Regions from separate parts of the Actinomadura decatromicini genome, predicted to be linked through region 2. Evidence: riboswitches for the same ligand, from Rfam matches in the RefSeq annotation. Region 2 holds a riboswitch; the other holds the start of a gene.
The links. A riboswitch is a leader RNA that binds a small molecule or an ion and turns the genes downstream of it on or off. The one in region 2 is predicted to bind thiamine pyrophosphate.
Positions count from the first base shown of each region.

Region 1 (9,382 bases), on a different contig from region 2:
CCGCCCGCGACCCGGACGCGCCGGGCGGGTCGCCCGCCTACCTGGCCCCGGAGCAGATCGAGGACGAGCCGGTCGGCCCGCCCGCCGACGTGTTCGCCTGGGGCGCGACCATGGTGTTCGCCGCGACGGGACGCCCGCCGTTCGGCACCGGGCCGAGCGCGGCGGTGATGCGGCGCGTCACGTCCAGGAGGCCCGACCTCGGCGGACTGGACGGCCCGCTGCGCGACCTCGTCGCCCGCTGCCTCGACAAGAACCCCGCCGCGCGGCCGACCGCCGCGCAGCTCGTCCGCGCGCTGCGCGAGGGGCACGGGCCCGCGCCGAAGCCGCGCCCGACCCGCATCCCGCGCTACCGCTGGCGGATGATGGTCGCGCTCGCGGCCGTCGTCGTGTCCGGCTTCGCGCTCGGCATGCTCTTCTGAAACCGGCCGCCCTGACGGCCGAGGCTCACCAGTGGGGCGGGCGGTCCTCCAGGAGGCGGTCGTCGTCGCCTCCGCCGGAGCGCCACTCGCCCCAGCCCGTGTCGGTGTCGTCGGAGGTCTGGTCGGGCAGGATCTCCAGGTCGTCGTCCAGCTCGACCGGCCGCTCGTCGTCGGGTCCCACGCTCATGATCTCCATTGTGGGCGATGGCGCACCGGGGCGCACTGTGATCCGGGTCAAACCATGACAAGGGTCAGGACGCGAGGCGGCGGGCGAACTCCGCGGCGGCCGCGCCCGGATCGTCCGCCTCGGTGATCGCCCGGACGACCACGACGCGGCTCGCGCCCGCCGCGCGGACCTCGTCCAGGTTGCCGAGGTCGATCCCGCCGATCGCGAACCACGGCCGGGCCGGACGGCGTTCCGCGACGTGCTTCAGCAGCGGCAGGCCCGGCGCCGGGCGGCCCGGCTTGGTCGGCGTCGGCCACACCGGGCCCGCGCAGAGGTAGTCGACGCCCGGCTCGGCGGCGGCCGCGGACGCCTGCCCGTCCGAGTGCGTGGACCGGCCGATCAGCGGGTCGCCGCCGACGATCTCGCGGGCGGCGGGGACGGGCAGGTCGTCCTGGCCGAGGTGCAGCACGTCGGCGCGGACGGCGTGCGCGACGTCCGCCCGGTCGTTGACGGCGAGCAGCGCGCCGTGCCGGTCGCAGGCGTCCCGGAAGACCTCCAGGTGCGCGATCTCCTGCCGGGCCTCCAGGCCCTTCTGCCGGAGCTGGACGATGTCGACGCCGCCCGCGAGGACGGCGTCGAGGAAGCCGGGCAGGTCACCCTGGCGCTCGCGGGCGTCGGTGCAGAGGTAGAGGCGGGCCCTGCCGAGGCGGGCGCGGAGCGCGACGGCGCGTTCGCCGGGGAGATGCCTGGACACGTCGGCCCTTCCGTGAGGTCGCGGGGCCGCGCGAAGGTTCCGCGCGACCCCGCGATCGTGTCACGTGCGTGGTGTTCGGCCTGCCGCGGGTGCCGCCCTGGCGGCCCTCGGCCGGTCTAGAAGGCCATCGCCTGGGCGCGGCGGCGGACCTCGGTCCCCCGGTTCTCGGTGAGCGCGTCCACGGGCGTGCCGGGCAGGGTGTCGTCGGCGGTGAACAGCCAGCGGATCGTCTCGACGTCGTCGAACCCCGCGTCCGACAGGAGCGTCAGCGTGCCGGGCAGGCCCTTGATCACCTGGCCGTCCTTGATGAACGCGGCGGGCACCTGCGGCTCGCCCTCCCGGCGGACGGCGAGCAGGCGGTGCTCGCTGATGAGCTGCTTGATCCGGTTGGGCTTGATCCCGAGTCGCGCGGCGGCCTCCTTGAGGGAGAGCCACTCGCCCGCGAGGGCGTCGGTCCGGGGGTCCAGTGCGCTGTCAACGGTTGCGTGCATCTGCGTCACGCCCCCTTGCTACCACGCCTTCGGAAGAATCAAACCCCCTGAACAGCCGTAACGTCTGCGCGGGACGCGCGATGCGCGCGCCGCTCAGCCGCCCGCCTATCCGCGTGCCGCCTGCCGGACGGGGACGTCCGGATCGGCGAGCGCGCCGGGGTCGACGGGCGTCCCGGCGGCGATCACGCGCCGCGCCTGGACGAGGTCGCGCGGCCGGTCCACGGTGAGGACGGCGTCGAGCCGGTCGCCGGTGAGCCACGCCAGCGTCCACTTCCGGCCGGACGGGTCGCCGCGCAGCACCATCCGCTCGGACGCGGCATGGCTGCCCGCGTACTGCACCATGCGCCCGAACTGCTCGGACCAGAAGTAGGGGGCGGCGTCGTACACGGCGTCCTGGCCGAGGAGGGCCGCGGCGGCCACGTCCGGGGCGTTGAGGGCGACGTCCCAGTGCTCGACGAGGAGCCGCCGCCCGTACCGGGCCGACCACCAGGCGGCGCAGTCGCCGACCGCCACGACGTCGGGCCGGAGCGAGCCGGGCTCCTCCGTCCCCGCGTAGGCGCGGAACGAGCCGTCCGTGACGACGCCGCGCTCCAGCAGCAGGCCGGAGCCGTCCAGCCAGGACAGGTCGGGACGGACGCCGACCCCGGTGACGACCTCGTCCGCGTCGATCCGGCCGCCGCCCGCGAGGACCAGCCCGCCGTCCCTGACCTCCGCGACCTTGACGCCGGTGCGCAGCTCGACGCCCGCCCCGGCGTACCAGGGGGCGGTGTGCGCGCCCGCCTCGGGGCCGAGCGCGCCCGCGAGCGGGGCGTCCGCCGCCTCGACGACGGTGACCGCGCAGCCCTTCCCGGCGGCGGCGGTGGCGACCTCCGCGCCGATCCAGCCCGCGCCGACGATCACGATGCGGGCGCCCTCGACGAGCCGGGAGCGCAGGTCGCGGGCCTGGTCGATGGTGCGCAGGACGTGCTGCGGGCCGTCCCCCGGCAGCGTGATCGGGACGGCCCCGGTCGCGATCACGAGGCCGTCGAACGGCAGGTCGCCCGCCGTGGACGCCACGACGCCGCCGCGCCCGTCCAGCCGCAGGCCGGTGGCGCGCTCGCCGAGCAGCAGGTCGGCGCGCAGGGCGTCCCAGTCGGCGTCGACGGTCGTGTCGTCGGAGTCACCCGCGAGGACGGCCTTGGACAGCGGGGGCCGGTCGTAGGGCAGGTGCCGCTCCGCCGAGACGAGCGTCAGCCCGCCTTCGTACCCCTTGCCGCGCAGCGACTCCACTGCGCGCACCCCGGCGAGCCCGCCGCCGACGACGATGACCCTGTCCATGAAGGTCACCCTAACGGGCGCCACCCGGGCCTGGACGCCTGTCCGGACAGGCGCACACGACCCGGGGGACTAAGGTGTGAACCAGCTAAAACGGCACAGAGCGCGGGAGTCCGGTACGACCGGGCTGAGAGGGCGGCTGGAACGGGCCGCCGACCGCCACGACCTGATCCGGATCATGCCGGCGAAGGGAGCGCGCATGGAGATCGTGATCGTCGGCGCCGGGGTCATCGGCCTCGCCACCGCCTGGCGGGCCGCCGCGGGCGGCGCGGCCGTCACGCTGGTCGACCCCGAGCCCGCGAGCGGCGCGTCGGCGGTCGCCGCGGGGATGCTCACCCCGGTCAGCGAGCTGACCTACGGCGAGGAGCCGCTGCTGCGGCTCGGCCTCGCGTCCCGCGACCGGTACGGCGGGTTCGTCGCCGAGCTGGAGGACCTGACCGGCCTCGACACCGGGTACCGCACGGACGGGATCATCGAGGTCGCGTTCGACTCCGACGACCTCGGCCACCTGGACGACCTGCGCCACTTCCAGGAGAGCCTCGGCATCCCCGTCGAGGCGCTGACCGGCCGCGAGTGCCGCCGCGCGGAGCCGATGCTCGCGCCCGGCGTGCGCGGCGGGCTGCTCGCCCCCGAGGACGGCTCGATCGACCCGCGCCGGCTGACGCCCGCGCTGCTCGCGGCGGGCGAGCGGACCGGTGTCCGGCTCGTCCGGCGGCGCGCGGCCGGGCTCCTCGTCGAGCGCGACGCCGCCGTCGGCGTCCGGCTCGACGACGGGACGGAGCTGCGCGCCGACCGCGTCCTGCTGGCGGCGGGCCCCTGGTCCGGCGACCTCGAAGGACTGCCGTCCGGGACCGTTCCACCCGTCCGGCCGGTGAAGGGGCAGGTGATCCGGCTCCGCGCGCGGACGCCGTTCATCGCCCGCTCCACCCGCGGCATCGTGCAGGGCTCGTCGGTCTACCTGGTGCCCCGCGCGGACGGCGAGGTCGTCGTCGGCGCCACCCAGGAGGAGCTGGGCTTCGACACCCGCGTCACGGCGGGCGGGCTGTGGGAGCTGCTGCGGGACGCCCGCGAACTGCTCCCCGGCATCACCGAGCTGGAGTTCGCCGAGGTGTCGGCGGGGCTGCGCCCCGGCTCCCCGGACAACGCGCCGGTGATGGGCCCGACCGCGCTGCCCGGCCTGTACGTCGGCACCGGGCACTTCCGCAACGGCGTGCTGCTCACCCCGGTCAGCGCCGACATCCTGGCCGCGACGCTGCTGGACGCCCCCGTCCCGGACGTCGCCGCCCCGTTCGCGCCCGACCGCTTCTCTCCCGAGGTGACCTCATGAAGGTGATCGTCAACGGCGAGCCGCGCGACCTGCCGGACGGCGCGACCGTGGCCGAGGCCGTCGCGTCCGTGACGGCCGCCGGGGCCGGCGTCGCCGCCGCGCTGAACGACGAGGTCGTCCGCCGCTCGGGATGGGAGACGACGCGGCTGAGCGACGGGGACCGGCTCGAAGTGCTCACAGCGGTACAGGGAGGTTGACCGGCGCATGGAACGGAGCGCTAGCGGAGTGAAATGCGCCGGTCGGCCCCCTGGCGGGGGGCGTGGGGGGTCGTCCCCCCACAAGAACGCGGTACAGGGAGGTTGACGGTGAGCGACGACAGGCTGGTCATCGCGGGCGAGGAGCTGGGGTCCCGGCTGATCATGGGGACCGGGGGCGCGCCGAGCATGAGCGTGCTGCGCGCGGCGCTCGCCGCGTCCGGGACGGCGCTGACCACGGTCGCGATGCGGCGCGTCGACCCGTCCGCGCGGGGCTCGGTGCTGGACGTCCTGTCCGAGTGCGGGATCCGGGTGCTGCCGAACACGGCGGGCTGCTTCACGGCGGGCGAGGCCGTCCTCACCGCGAAGCTCGCCCGTGAGGCGCTCGGCACGTCCTGGGTGAAGCTGGAGGTGATCGCCGACGAGCGCACCCTGCTGCCCGACCCGATCGAGCTGGTCGAGGCCGCCGAGCAGCTGGTCGCGGACGGGTTCGTCGTCCTGCCGTACACCAACGACGACCCCGTCCTCGCGCGGCGGCTGGAGCAGATCGGGTGCGCGGCGGTGATGCCGCTCGGCTCGCCGATCGGGTCCGGCCTCGGCATCCGCAACCCGCACAACATCGAGCTGATCGTCGAGCGGGCGGGCGTCCCGGTGATCCTGGACGCGGGGCTCGGCACGGCGTCCGACGCGGCGCTCGCGATGGAGCTCGGCTGCGACGCGGTGCTGCTCGCGACGGCCGTCACCCGCGCGCGGCATCCAGAGCGGATGGCGACGGCGATGCGGCACGCGGTGGAGGCCGGACGGCTCGCGCGGCTGGCCGGGCGCATCCCGAAGCGCCGCTACGCGCAGGCGTCCTCGCCGTTCGAGGGCCTCGCGACGTCTTAGCAGCGCTAAAGACTCGGTTACAGCAATATTCGCTGGACCTGAACAGTGGACGGACGGAGACTGGGGCCGTCCACCCCCGGGCCCGCGTGCCGCAACCTGGCGCGTCCCTTCGGTGTTCATGGAAACGTCCCATACCTAAGGTGCGTGACATGCAGCACGAGAACCCCACCTCGGGCAAGCTCGCGATCGCCGCGGCCTCGGTCACGGTGGTCCTCTGGGCCTCGGCGTTCGTCTCGATCCGCAGCGCGGGCGCCGAATACAGCCCCGGCGCCCTCGCCCTCGGCCGCCTCCTCTCCGGGACGGTCGTCCTCGGCGCGCTGCTCCTCGTCCGCCGGGAGGGACTCCCGCCCAGGCAGGCGTGGCCCGGCATCGTCACGGCGGGCGTCCTGTGGTTCGGCGCCTACATGGTCGCGCTGAACTGGGGCGAGCAGCTCGTGGACGCCGGGACCGCCGCGCTCGTCGTCAACATCGGCCCGATCCTGATCGCCCTGCTCGGCGGCTGGCTGCTGAAGGAGGGCCTGTCGTCCCGGCTGCTGGCGGGCCTCGCGGTGTCGTTCGCGGGCGCCGCCGTCGTCGGGCTGTCGATGTCCGGGGACGGGGGCTCGTCCGTCGGCGGCGTCCTGCTCTGCGTCGCCGCCGCCGTCACGTATGCGGCGGGCGTCGTCAGCCAGAAGCCCTCGCTGCGGCACGCCTCGTCGCTCCAGTTCACCACGTTCGCCTGCGCGATCGGCACGGCGGCCACGCTGCCGTTCGCCGGGCAGCTCGTCTCGCAGGCCGCCGACGCCCCGGCGAGCGCCACCCTCAACGTCGTCTACCTGGGCGTCTTCCCCACCGCGATCGCGTTCACCACCTGGGGGTACGCGCTGGCCCGGACGTCCGCCGGGAAGATGGGCGCCACCACCTACGCCGTCCCCGCGATCGTCGTGTTCATGTCGTGGCTGTTCCTCGGCGAGGTCCCCGGGCTCCTCACGCTCGGCGGCGGGCTGCTGTGCCTCGGCGGGGTGGCCGTGTCGCGGAGCACCCGGCCGCTGCGGCGGCGCGCCCCGGTGGACCCGTCCGCCCCGCCCGTCCCACCGGGGACGGACCCGGGGCTCGTCGATGCTCATACTCGCGACTGATGAGACCACGTCTGACCGGGCCGTAAACTCGCACCGATGGACGCGACGGGTGCCGATCCCCTCGTCGGGCGGGTGCTCGACGGGCGCTACCGCATTGAGTCCCGCGTCGCGCGGGGCGGCATGGCGACGGTCTACGTGGCCCGCGACATCCGGCTCGACCGGGTGGTCGCGATCAAGATCATGCACGCCGGGCTCGCCGCCGACGAGGACTTCGTCGCCCGCTTCATCGGCGAGGCCAAGGCCGCCGCCGCGCTGTCCCACCCGAACGTCGTCGCCGTCTACGACCAGCGCACCGACGGCGAGCACGTCTTCCTCGTGATGGAGTACGTCGCCGGGCACACGCTCCGCGACGCGCTCGGCGCGCTCGGCCGGCTCGGACCGCGCGCCGCGCTGGAGATCATGCAGCCGGTGCTCGCCGCGCTCGGCGCCGCGCACCGGGCCGGGCTCGTGCACCGCGACGTCAAGCCCGAGAACGTCCTGATCACCGAGGACGGGCAGGTCAAGGTCGCCGACTTCGGGCTCGCCCGGGCCGAGACCGCGAGCAAGATGACCAAGACCGGCGTGCTCATCGGGACGGTCGGCTACCTCGCCCCCGAGCAGGTCATGACCGGCGACGCCGACGTCCGCTCCGACGTGTACGCGGCCGGGGTGATGCTGTTCGAGCTGCTCACCGGGCGGCTCCCGCACCAGGGCGACACGCCGCTCGCCGTCGCGTACAAGCACGTCAACGAGACCGTCCCGGCGCCGTCGAGCGTCGTCCCCGGCATCCCGCTCCGGGTCGACGAGCTGGTCACGGACGCGACGAGCCACGACCCCGACCGCCGCCCGCGGGACGCGAACCAGTACCTCGCCGAGGTCGCGGAGGTGTTCGGCGGCCTGCCGCGCGACATCGACCGGCGGATCGAGGAGGCGTCCCGCACCGAGACCAGCGTGCTGGAGACCCCGCCGATGGGCCCGCCGCCGGGCGGGCGCACGGCCGTCCTCGACGCCGCCACGCTGCCGCGCGAGTACGCCCCCGCCCCCGAGCGGACCCGCGCCGACCGCGCGATCGGCGCGCTGACCGGCCGGTACGTCCTGGTCGTGCTCGGCACGGTCGCGGCGATCACGCTGGGCTGGGCGGTGTGGTACCAGACGTCCGGGCAGTACGAGCACGTCCCGAAGTCCATCGTCGGGATGAAGCTCACCGACGCCCGCGACCGGCTGGAGAGCTCCGGCCTGAGGGTCCGCACCGCGAAGGCCGTGTACGACGACCGCGTCCACAAGGGCGACGTGGTGAAGACCGACCCGCCCGCCGGGTCCCGCATCGCCGGTGGCGAGACGGTGACGCTGACGCCGTCCAGGGGCATCACGCCCCGCAAGGTCCCGGACGTGTCGGGCAAGTCCCTGCCCGAGGCGAAGCAGACCCTGGAGGACGAGGGCTTCAAGGTCGGGCGGACGACCAGCACGCCGTCCCAGACCGTCGAACGGGACAGGGTCATCGGCACCGACCCCGACGCGGGCGAGCGCCGCTCCCCCGACGAGCCGGTCGGCATCATCCTGTCCACCGGCATGTCGATGCCCGGCCTGATCGGCCAGGACGGCGACACCGCCGCCAACCGGCTCCGCTCGATGGGCCTGAACGTCAAGGTCGAGAAGAAGAAGGTCGACGGCAAGCCGTCGAACAGCGTGGTCGAGCAGAACCCGGCCGAAGGCGAGGGCGTGTCCCGGGGCGACGAGGTCACGCTCGTCGTCAACAAGCGCGACTGCCTCGTCGACGCGGGCCCGATCCAGTGGGGCTGCGACGACGACGAGGGCGAGCAGGACATCCCCGTCCCCGACCTGACCGGCCGCCGCGTCGACGACGCCAAGAAGGCCCTTGAGGACTCCGGCTTCCGCGTCAACGTGACGGGCTTCGGCGGCGACAACGTCCGCTTCCAGTCGCCGCGCGGCGGCGAGGCCCCGCGCGGGTCCACCGTCACGATCGTGCGGGGGCCGTGAGCGGATAGGCTGAACCCGCCATGACCTCACCCATCGCCCCTCCCACCAGCCCCGTCGGGGCCCACGTGCCCGTGGCGGGCGGCCTCGCGACCGGCGGCCTGAAGTACGCGGCCGACATCGGCGCCGAGGCGATCCAGGTGTTCGTCGCCAACCCGCGCGGCTGGGCGCAGCCCGTGGGCAAGGCCGCCGAGGACGAGAGGCTCCGCGCCCGCGCCGACGTCCCCGTGTACATCCACACGCCGTACCTGGTCAACGTCGGCTCGCCGAACCCGGAGACGCTGGCGAAGTCGCTCGCGAGCATCCGGCACTCGCTCGTCCGGGGGCGGGCGATCGGCGCGCGCGGCGTCGTCGTCCACACCGGCTCCTCGGTGACGCAGACCTACGACGCGGCCATGGCCCAGGTGCGCGAGCACGTCCTCCCGCTGCTGGACGAGATCCCCGACGACGGCCCCGACCTGCTCCTCGAACCGATGGCGGGCCAGAACAACATGCTCTGCGCCAAGGTCCAGGAGCTCGGCCCGTTCTTCGAGCGGCTGGAGCACCATCCGAAGCTCGGCGTGTGCTTCGACACCTGCCACGCCTTCGCGGCGGGCCACGACCTGGCCGCGCCCGGCGGCGTCAAGGACACGATCGACGCGCTGGTCGCCACCGTGGGCGAGGGGCGCCTCAAGCTGATCCACGCCAACGACTCGAAGGACCCCTGCGCCTCGGGCCGGGACCGCCACGAGAACATCGGC
Region 1 covers NZ_VSRQ01000004.1:293,107-302,488, forward strand. The annotation lists gene FXF68_RS19820 (protein kinase domain-containing protein) at 1-419, shown strand, start outside; gene FXF68_RS42455 (hypothetical protein) at 445-606, opposite strand; gene thiE (thiamine phosphate synthase) at 671-1,339, opposite strand; gene FXF68_RS19830 (Rv2175c family DNA-binding protein) at 1,456-1,830, opposite strand; gene FXF68_RS19835 (NAD(P)/FAD-dependent oxidoreductase) at 1,936-3,147, opposite strand; TPP riboswitch at 3,240-3,354, shown strand; gene thiO (glycine oxidase ThiO) at 3,344-4,471, shown strand; gene thiS (sulfur carrier protein ThiS) at 4,468-4,668, shown strand; gene FXF68_RS19850 (thiazole synthase) at 4,771-5,550, shown strand; gene FXF68_RS19855 (DMT family transporter) at 5,700-6,668, shown strand; gene pknB (Stk1 family PASTA domain-containing Ser/Thr kinase) at 6,705-8,645, shown strand; gene FXF68_RS19865 (deoxyribonuclease IV) at 8,666-9,382, shown strand, end outside.
Region 1: linked by a shared signal. The riboswitch ahead of thiO (glycine oxidase ThiO) and the one ahead of thiC (phosphomethylpyrimidine synthase ThiC) in region 2 are both predicted to bind thiamine pyrophosphate.

Region 2 (9,382 bases):
GCGTAGCTCAGCGCCATGCCGAGCTCCTCGCCGTCCCCGAAGTAGTTGCGGACCAGCGCCGCGAGGAACTGGACGGTGACGACGGTCTCCCCGAACCCGTGCCGCTTCAGCAGCCGCAGCACGTGCTCCATGATCGGCCGGTTGACGAGCGGGAGCAGCGGCTTCGGCTGGTTGGCGGTCATCGGACGCAGCCGCGTCCCCTCGCCTCCCGCCATCACGACGGCCTTCATCGGGGGGTCTCCGCTCCCTCCTGCTCACCCTCGGGGTCCGGGTCGGGCACGGGCGGCGGCGGCGCGCCGCGGGCGGCCACCACGAGCTGCCGCGTCTGCTCCCAGTACAGGACGGCGGCCCACCAGTACAGGCCCGCGCCCCAGATCGCGAACGACCAGCCGATCACCTTCGCGACGGTCGCGGCCGTCCCGTCGTGGTCGCCGAGCAGCAGCAGCGGGAAGGCGTACAGCAGGCAGAGCGTGCCCGCCTTCCCGATGAAGTGGACGGGCAGCGTGCCGCTGTACCCGAGCCGCCGGACGATCGGCGCGATCGGCACGATCGCCAGCTCGCGGGCGACGAGCAGCACCACCAGCCACAGCGGGATGATGTCGCGGATCGTCAGCCCGACCAGCGTCGCGAGGATGTAGAGCCGGTCGGCGGCCGGGTCGAGCATCGCGCCGAGCTTGCTGGTCTGGTTCAGCACCCGCGCGAGCTTGCCGTCCAGCCAGTCGGACAGGCCCGCGAACACCAGCAGGCCGAGCGCCCACCAGTCCGCCTCGACCAGGACCAGCCACAGGAACAGCGGGACGCCGACGAGCCTGGCGAGGCTCAGGCTGTTCGGCACCGTGAAGATCCGGTCCTGCTGGGCTTCCCGCTGCGTGCTCTGCGTGCTCACCGACGCGTTCGCCTCCCCTGGTCCCCCTTGATCCTGACCCTACCGGTAAGGGTTTGAAAGCCCCCGCGCGCAGATCGCCGCCGCGCCGCGCCGCGGACCGCCCGGCGCGCGGTCACCGGGGCGCCGCGACGTCCGGGGCGGGGAACGCGGCGGGGAACACGGCGGTGACGGCGAACCCGCCGCCGTCGCGCGGACCCGCGTCGAGGGTCCCGCCGACGCTGCGCGCCCGCTCGATCATGCCGAGGACGCCGAAGCCGCCGGGCGTCCCGCCGGACGCCCCGCGACCGTCGTCCGCCACGCGCACGACGAGCCCGCCGTCCGCGCGTGTGAGGCTCACCACGACACGTGTCGCCGCCGCGTGCTTGACAACGTTGGTCAGGGCCTCCTGGACGATCCGGTACGCCGCGACGCCGACCTCCGGCGGCGGCGTCCCGGCGTCCGCGTCGTCGAGGTCGACCTCGATCCCGGCGGACCGCGCCGCCTGGACGAGGTCGGCGATGCCGCCCGCGCCGGGCAGCGTCCCGGACGGCGCCGCGTCCGTGCCGCGCAGCACCTGCAGCGTGCCGCGCAACTCGGTGCGGGCGTCCCGGCAGGTCTCGGCGATCACGGCGAGCGCGTCGGCCAGCTCGTCCCGGTCGAGGGGCCGGTCGCCGCGGACGAGGTGCGCCGCCGCGCCCGCCTGGACGCCGATCAGCGTGATGCTGTGGGCCAGCAGGTCGTGCAGGTCGCGGGCGATCCGCAGACGCTCCTCGGCGACCCGCCGCCGCGCCTCCTCCTCCCGCGTGCGCTCCGCGCGCTCGGCCCGCTCGGTGATCGTCGCGACCCGGGCCCGGTGCGTCCGCCACACCTGGACGGCGATCACGACCGACACCACGGCCTCGATCACCGCGATCTGCTCGAGGACGGAGCCGCCGCCCGCCCGCATCGCCATCCCGACCACGCACACGGCCAGCAGGAACCCGGCGACGGTGAGGACGACCCTGACCCGCCGTCCGAGCACCGCGTACGCGAACAGCGCGATCACCTCGGCGGGCACCAGCGCGTGGTGCTGGTACTGCGCCAGGTGGTACGGCAGCACCAGGACGACCAGCGCGACGAGCCCCGGCGTCGGCCACCGCCTGATCAGCGCGAGCGGGGAGTGCGCCGCGACGATCAGCAGCGCTCCGGCGGCGTCCAGCTCGCGGACGCCGGGCCACGCCGCCGCCACCGCCACCGCGACGGCCGCCAGCACCGCCGCGAGCAGGGCGTCCTTCACCGTCACACCGGCCCGACGCACGATCACCACCCGTCCATTCTCACCGACGCCCCCGGCCGCGCCGCACCGCCCCGTCCCCAACCCCGCTCCCGACCCGGCCCCGCGGCGGTCGTTCCCTTCGGCGGGCCGGACGGGCAGGATGATCGCTGTCGTGCGCTTTCCGGTGGAACGGGGGTTCCGCCCCTATAGTTCTGCGGACTCGATCACGAAGGGCTGACAGTGTCCGTGCCCCCGCCGTCCGTCCCCCCGCAGGAGCTCCGGGTCGCGCCGGGCCGGAGAGCCTACCGGTGGCCGCTCAGGATCGGCCTCGCGGCGCTCGCCCTCGCGGCGCTCGCCGCGCTGGCAGCGCAGATCGGCCTCTGGGACGCGGACGACGCGCTTCAGGTCGTGATCCTCCTCGGGATCGGCGCGTCGGCCGCCGCCGCGTGGGCCGCCGTGATCTTCCGGACCCGGCTGGTCGTGACGATCGACGCGAAGGGGCTCGTCCTGCGCCGGGGCGGGGCGCGGGCGTCCGTGCCGGTGAGCGCGCTGGACGCGGTCGGCATCGCCTGGCCCGTCGCCGACCCCGTCTGGACGGTCTGGTTCGACCCGGCGGCGGCCCCCGGCGTCGCCGCCGTCACGAAAACCGAGGGCGGCTCCGCGCCCCTGCTGCGCGGCCGCCTGCTGCCACCGGGCCGACTCGACGCCGTCCGGGACGCCGCGACCGGGACGCTCGGGGTGCCGTGGCGCGTCGTCGACGACGCGGGCGAGGAGGTCGAGCCGCCGCCCCCGAACGCGCTGACCAGGGCCGACCGCGTCACCGTGGACGACCGGGGCCGCTACCGGAGCGAGCGCGGCGGCGCCCTGCTCGCCGTCGCCTGCGGACGCCGCCGGACGGTCGTCCTCCGCGACCCATACGCGGCGCCGCTGCTCGTGTTCAAGCGGCCGCCGCTCGGCGGCGACCGGATGCGCGTCCTCGACGCGGACGGCCGCCTCATCGGCCGGGTCAGGGGCTCGCGGGAGCCGTCCTTCCACGCGGCCGACGGGATGCTCCTCGGCACCACCCGCGGCGACGGCGGGCGCTACGTCGTCACCGGCGTGGACGGCCGCGAGTCCGCCTCCCTCCGCCGGGCGCGGGCCGAGGGCGGCGACGATGGCCGGTGGCGGCTGCACCGGTCGCCGTCCGCGCCCGCCGCGCTCCGCGCGCTCACCCTGGCGCTGCCCATGCTGGTCGGGGCCGCCTCCCGGCCTTCCTGACGCGCGCGTCTATCCCATGACCGGCGGTTGCGGCAAGCGGGGTGGGCCGGGTTAGCGTCGGTGGCGACAGATCGCGGGGGTCCGGCGAACCGGGCTGAGATAGCGGCTGATACGGCCGCTGACCGCATGAACCTGACCGGGTAATGCCGGCGTAGGGAGAGATCGAGTCGTCATGACCGAACCTGTGGTTCCAGTTCCAGCCGCGCGCAAGACCTACCTCCAGGGCTCGCGCCCGGACCTGCGCGTCCCGATGCGCGAGGTGCCGCTGACCGGCGGCGGGGCCGTCGTCCTGTACGACACGTCCGGGCCGTACACCGACCCCGAGCACCGCACGGACGTCCGCGCCGGGCTGCCGCCGGTGCGCGAGGCGTGGATCGCCGAGCGCGGCGACACCGAGCTGTACGAGGGGCGGGCCGTCCGTCCCGAGGACGACGGCCGCAAGCCGGACGGGCGCCCCGGACCCGTCCGGGAGGGCCTGCCGCGCAGGCCGCGCCGCGCCGCCGGCGGCGCGGTGACGCAGCGGGCGTACGCGCGGCGCGGGGAGATCACCCCGGAGATGGAGTTCGCGGCGCTGCGCGAGGGCGTCGCGCCGGAGTTCGTCCGGGACGAGTTGGCCGCGGGCCGCGCCGTGCTGCCCGCGAACGTCAACCACCCCGAGATCGAGCCGATGGTCATCGGCCGGAACTTCCTCGTGAAGGTGAACGCCAACATCGGCAACTCGGCGGTCGCGTCGTCCGTCGAGGACGAGGTCGAGAAGATGACCTGGGCGACCCGCTGGGGCGCCGACACGATCATGGACCTGTCGACCGGGCGGGACATCCACACGACGCGGGAGTGGATCCTGCGGAACTCGCCGGTGCCGGTGGGGACCGTCCCGCTGTACCAGGCGGTGGAGAAGGTCGGCGGCGACCCGGCCGAGCTGACCTACGAGGTCTTCCGCGACACGGTGATCGAGCAGGCCGAGCAGGGCGTGGACTACATGACCGTCCACGCCGGGGTGCTGCTCAGGTACGTGCCGCTGACGGCCGGGCGCAAGACGGGGATCGTGTCCCGGGGCGGCTCGATCATGGCGGCGTGGTGCCTGGCGCACCACGAGGAGAACTTCCTCTACACGAACTTCCGCGACCTGTGCGAGATCTTCGCCGCGTACGACGTCACCTGGTCGCTCGGGGACGGGCTGCGCCCCGGCTCCATCGCGGACGCCAACGACGAGGCGCAGTTCGCCGAGCTGCGCACCCAGGGCGAGCTGACGAGGATCGCCGCGGAGTTCGGCAACCAGGTGATGAACGAGGGGCCCGGCCACGTCCCGATGCACAAGATCAAGGAGAACGTCGACCTGCAGCAGGAGTGGTGCGACGGCGCCCCGTTCTACACGCTCGGCCCGCTGACCACCGACATCGCGCCCGGCTACGACCACATCACCTCGGCGATCGGCGCGGCGATGATCGGCTGGTACGGCACCGCCATGCTCTGCTACGTCACCCCGAAGGAGCACCTCGGGCTGCCGGACCGGGACGACGTCAAGGCGGGCGTGATCGCCTACAAGATCGCGGCGCACGCGGCGGACCTCGCGAAGGGGCATCCGGGCGCGCAGGCGTGGGACGACGCCCTGTCCGACGCACGGTTCGACTTCCGCTGGGAGGACCAGTTCAACCTGTCCCTCGACCCGGACACGGCGCGCGCGTTCCATGACGCGACGCTGCCCGCCGCCCCGGCGAAGACGGCGCACTTCTGCTCGATGTGCGGGCCGCACTTCTGCTCGATGAAGATCACCCGGGACGTCCGCCGGTACGCGGACGAGCACGGTCTCGCGGCGGACGAGGCGCTCGCGGCCGGGATGCGGGCGAAGGCCGGTGAGTTCCGGGACGGCGGAGGCCGCGTCTACCTGCCGGTCTCCCCCGGTGGGCCGCCGCCCCGATAGCTCGGGCTACTATCGAGGGACCGTTCCAAACGCCGCGGAGCCCTCCGGATCGCCGCCGGCCCGTCCACTCGCCGGAAGGACCGACGACCACGTGACCAGCGACGACATGCCACCGGCGGTGGCGGTGAGGGCGGTGCGCGCGGACGTGCGCCGCAACCGGGCCCGGCTCCTCGCCGCGGCGCGGGAGACCTTCGGCCGGGACGGGGCGGACGCCTCGCTGGAGGGCATCGCGCGGCTCGCGGGCGTCGGCATCGGAACGCTCTACCGCCACTTCCCGACCCGGCAGGACCTCCTGGAGGCCGTGCTCGCCGACGCCTACGACGGGCTGGCGGCGACCGCGCGCGAGCTGCTCGCCGCCCCCGATCCGGGGGCGGCGCTGGCGGCGTGGCTGCGCGCGTACGTGTCCGCGGTGACGGCGTTCCCCGGGCTGGCGGCGTCGGCGGCGGTGGCGCTGCGCGACGATCCGCCGGAGCCGTCCGCGGCGTGCCGCGCGATGCGCGAGGCGGGCGCGGCCCTGTTCGCCCGCGCGCGGGACGCCGGGGACGTCCCCCCGGACGCCGCGTTCACCGACGCGCTCCGCCTCGCGGCCGGGATCGCGACCGTCACCGAGCGGGAGCCGGACGCCGCCGGGCGGCTCCTCGCCCTCGCCTCACGCGGCGTGCTCTCCGGCAAGGCGAACTGACGCGGTGGGTCAGGCCGTCTCCGGGGCGGGCGGCAGGACGCGGCGCGGCCCGCGGGGCGCGTCGCCGCGCTTGCGCCATTCGCGCGGGTAGCCGACCGACACCTCGACGTGCGGGACGCCGTCCGTCCGGATCGTCCGGGGGATGTGCAGGTGGCCGTACACGACCGAGACCGCCCCGAACCGGCGGTGCCAGTCGGCGGTGCGCTCCGTCCCGCACCACTGCGCGAACTCCGGGTACCAGAGGACGCGGGTCGGTTCGCGGACGAGCGGCCAGTGGTTGACCAGCACGGTGCGCGTCCCCGGCTCCAGGGCGGCGAGGCGCTTCTCGCTGTAGGCGACGCGGGCGTCGCACCAGGCGTCGCGCGTCGGGTACGGGTCGGGGTGAAGGTAGACCTCGTCGGTGCACACGACGCCCGCCTCGTGCGCGACGGCGAGCGCCTCCTCCTTCGTGGACGTCCCCTCCGGCCGGAACGTGTAGTCGTACAGGAGGAACAGGGGCGCGATGGTGACGGGACCGCCCTCGCCGTCCCACACGGGGTACGGGTCCTCGGGGGTCAGGACGCCGAGGGACCGGCACATCTCGACGAGCGCCTGGTAGCGCGCCTCGCCGCGTAGCCGGACCGGGTCGTCCTTGATGGTCCACAGCTCGTGGTTGCCGGGCGTCCAGATGACGGTCGCGAACCGTTCGCGCAGGGTGCGGAGGGTCCACTCGACGTCGGAGAACCGCTCGGCGACGTCGCCGGCCACGATCAGCCAGTCGCCGGCGGACCCGGGGCGCAGCCCCTCGACGAAGGCCCGGTTCTCGGGGAATCCCACGTGCAGGTCGCTGATCGCGTGCACACCGCTCATCCCATAGATCGTAAGGCCCGAAAGCCGCTTTCAGTCCTCGTCGGCCGGGAGGGTGAAGAGCCGGACGTGCACGGGGCGCGCGCCGGGCGGCGCGTCCTCGCGGCGGTGCGAGTGCTCGTGCAGCAGGCGGATGTACGCCTCGAAGAACTCCGCGAGGCCCTCCTCGGTCATGTGGGCGAAGCCGCGCGACAGCAGCGCCCAGGCCCGGTCGCGCGCGTACTCGGCGGGCAGCCTGCGGAAGAGCTCCAGGTCCTCGGCGTGCGCGACGCGCACCAGCTCGTCGAGGACGGCCCGGTCCTCGGGGGCGACGCCGTCCGGGGCGGGGAGCCTCAGGTCGCGCGGGGTGTCGGCGGGCCGCCACCAGCGCTCCCGCCCGGCGGACCGCTCGGGGATCTCCTCGATGAACCCGTACTTCTCCAGTTGCCGCAGGTGGTAGCTCGTCGTGCCGGTGTTGGCGCCGAGCACCTCCCCGATCGTCGTGGACGTCGCGGGGCCGTGCGCGCGCAGCCGGTGCAGGATCCGGCGGCGGAGCGGATGGCTCAGCGCCTTGATCCGTCCCGGGTCGTCCAGGATCACGGGCTCCAGGTCGTCCTTCATGAGGAGCAGTCTAATACTACAGAGGTATCTTTGCAGAGAATCCTTTGCAGAGGTTTCTCTGTGGTCTAGCGTCGCCGCCATGAAGACAGTGCTCATCGCCGTGGCGGCGCTCCTCGCCGCCGCGTTGCTCGGTGTCGCGGGCTCTCCCCCGGCGCGGGCCGCGCGCACCCCTGCCCCCGCACGGGTTCCCGTGCCGTCCGAGCTGACCTCCGACGACGTGAGCTTCACCGGGTACGGCGGGCTCACCCTGCACGGCTCCGTCGTGGCGCCGCGGAAGGCGTCCGGGCCGCTGCCGGGCGTCGTGCTCGTCACCGGCTCGGGCGCCGGCGTGCCCCGCGACCACCTCCGCACCGAGGCCGTCGAGTTCGCGCGGCGGGGGCTCGCCGTGCTGATCTACGACAAGCGGACCGCCGGGTACACCGACTTCCGCCGCTCCTACTCCGAACTGGCCGACGACGCGCTCGGCGGCGTGCGGGCCCTGCGCGCCCGGCCCGGCGTCGACCCGGCGAAGGTGGGGCTGTGGGGGCTGAGCGAGGGCGGCTGGGTCGCGCCGCTCGCCGCGTCCCGGTCGGCGGACGTCGCGTTCGTGATCGTGGTCGGCGGCAACGCCATGCCCCCGATCCGGCAGCAGCTCTGGAACGAGACGTCCGCGCTGGGCCGGGCGGGCGCGTCCGGCTCGCTGCTCGACCACGGCAAGCGGAACTTCGCCCGGCTCGGCGCGGACGCGGGCCTGTTCGCCGAGGCGTTCTTCCCCGCGGAGGACGTCCTCGGCCGGGTCCGGCAGCCGCTGCTCGGGGTGTGGGGCGAGCACGACCTGCAGACGCCGCCCGGAGACAACCCGCCCCTGTTCGCGCGGGCGCTGCGGCGCGGCGGCAACGTCCACTACACGTTCCGCTTCTTCGCGGGCGCGGACCACGGCGCGCACACGACCCCGGACGGCGGCGTCACCCGGGGCGAGGCGCTGGCCCCCGGCTACGCCGACCTGGTGGGCTCCTGGGTCCGCGACGCGACGAGCGGGAAGGCGCCCGTCGCCGACGCCCCGAAGCCGCCCCGCCAGGAGTACCGCAGCGTCGAGGTCTCGCCGTCGCCGTGGTGGACGTCGGCGTGGGCGCAGCTCGCCGCCTTCGTGCTGTTCGTCGTCGCGTTCGCCGCGTATCCGCTGGTCGCGCTGGTCCGGCGGGTGCGCGGGCGGACGGTCCGGCCGGTGAGCCGGTGGGCCCCCCGGCTGCTCTCCGGCGCCGGGCTCGCCGCCGCGCCCGGCCTGCTCTTCTACCTCTTCTACCTGATGGCCGCCGGACGGACGCCGGACCCTGGGCCCGTCCTCGCGGGCCGGCCGCTGCCCTGGCTGGCGCTCCAGGGGCTCGCGGTGGCGGCCGTCGCGGCGGTCGCGGGCACGGCGGTGGCGTGGCGGCGGGCCGCCGGGGCGGTGCCGGCCGGCGAGCGCGTCCGGCTCGGGCTGCTGGTGACGGCGGGCGCGGTGTTCGTCCCGTGGGCGGTCTACTGGGGGCTGCTCCTCCCGTGACCCGGCGCCAAGCGGACGCGGCCCGCGCTCCCCGAGGGAGGGCGGGCCGCGTCCGCGCGTCCGGTCAGTCGTTCTTGCCCCGGACGTATCAGTTGTTCTTGCCCCAGACGTAGAGGCCGAGGGACATCGCGAGGACGCTCGCCCAGCTGGACACGGCGCGGACGTTGTTCCAGGCCGTCCAGCGGCCGGAGTAGTCCGACCAGATCTTCGCCGCCTCGGACGCGCCGTCCGGGATCTTCACGGCGTCCAGGTCGTTGTTCATCGGGATGTTCACCGCGAAGCTCGGGAAGAGCGCGCCCAGCAGGTACACGCCCGCCGCGACGAAGAACAGGACGGCCGCCGCCTTCTGGTCCAGCGTCAGCAGCAGGACGCCCGCGGCGGCCGCCACCACCGGGACCAGCATGAACATCGCGACGAACAGCGGGTTCTGGATC
Region 2 covers NZ_VSRQ01000007.1:46,824-56,205, reverse strand. The annotation lists gene FXF68_RS29860 (mannose-1-phosphate guanyltransferase) at 1-230, opposite strand, end outside; gene clsA (cardiolipin synthase ClsA) at 227-886, opposite strand; gene FXF68_RS29850 (sensor histidine kinase) at 999-2,171, opposite strand; gene FXF68_RS29845 (hypothetical protein) at 2,361-3,377, shown strand; TPP riboswitch at 3,441-3,554, shown strand; gene thiC (phosphomethylpyrimidine synthase ThiC) at 3,550-5,298, shown strand; gene FXF68_RS29835 (TetR/AcrR family transcriptional regulator) at 5,390-5,980, shown strand; gene FXF68_RS29830 (metallophosphoesterase family protein) at 5,990-6,829, opposite strand; gene FXF68_RS29825 (winged helix-turn-helix domain-containing protein) at 6,860-7,426, opposite strand; gene FXF68_RS29820 (alpha/beta hydrolase family protein) at 7,506-8,948, shown strand; gene FXF68_RS29815 (anthrone oxygenase family protein) at 9,037-9,382, opposite strand, start outside.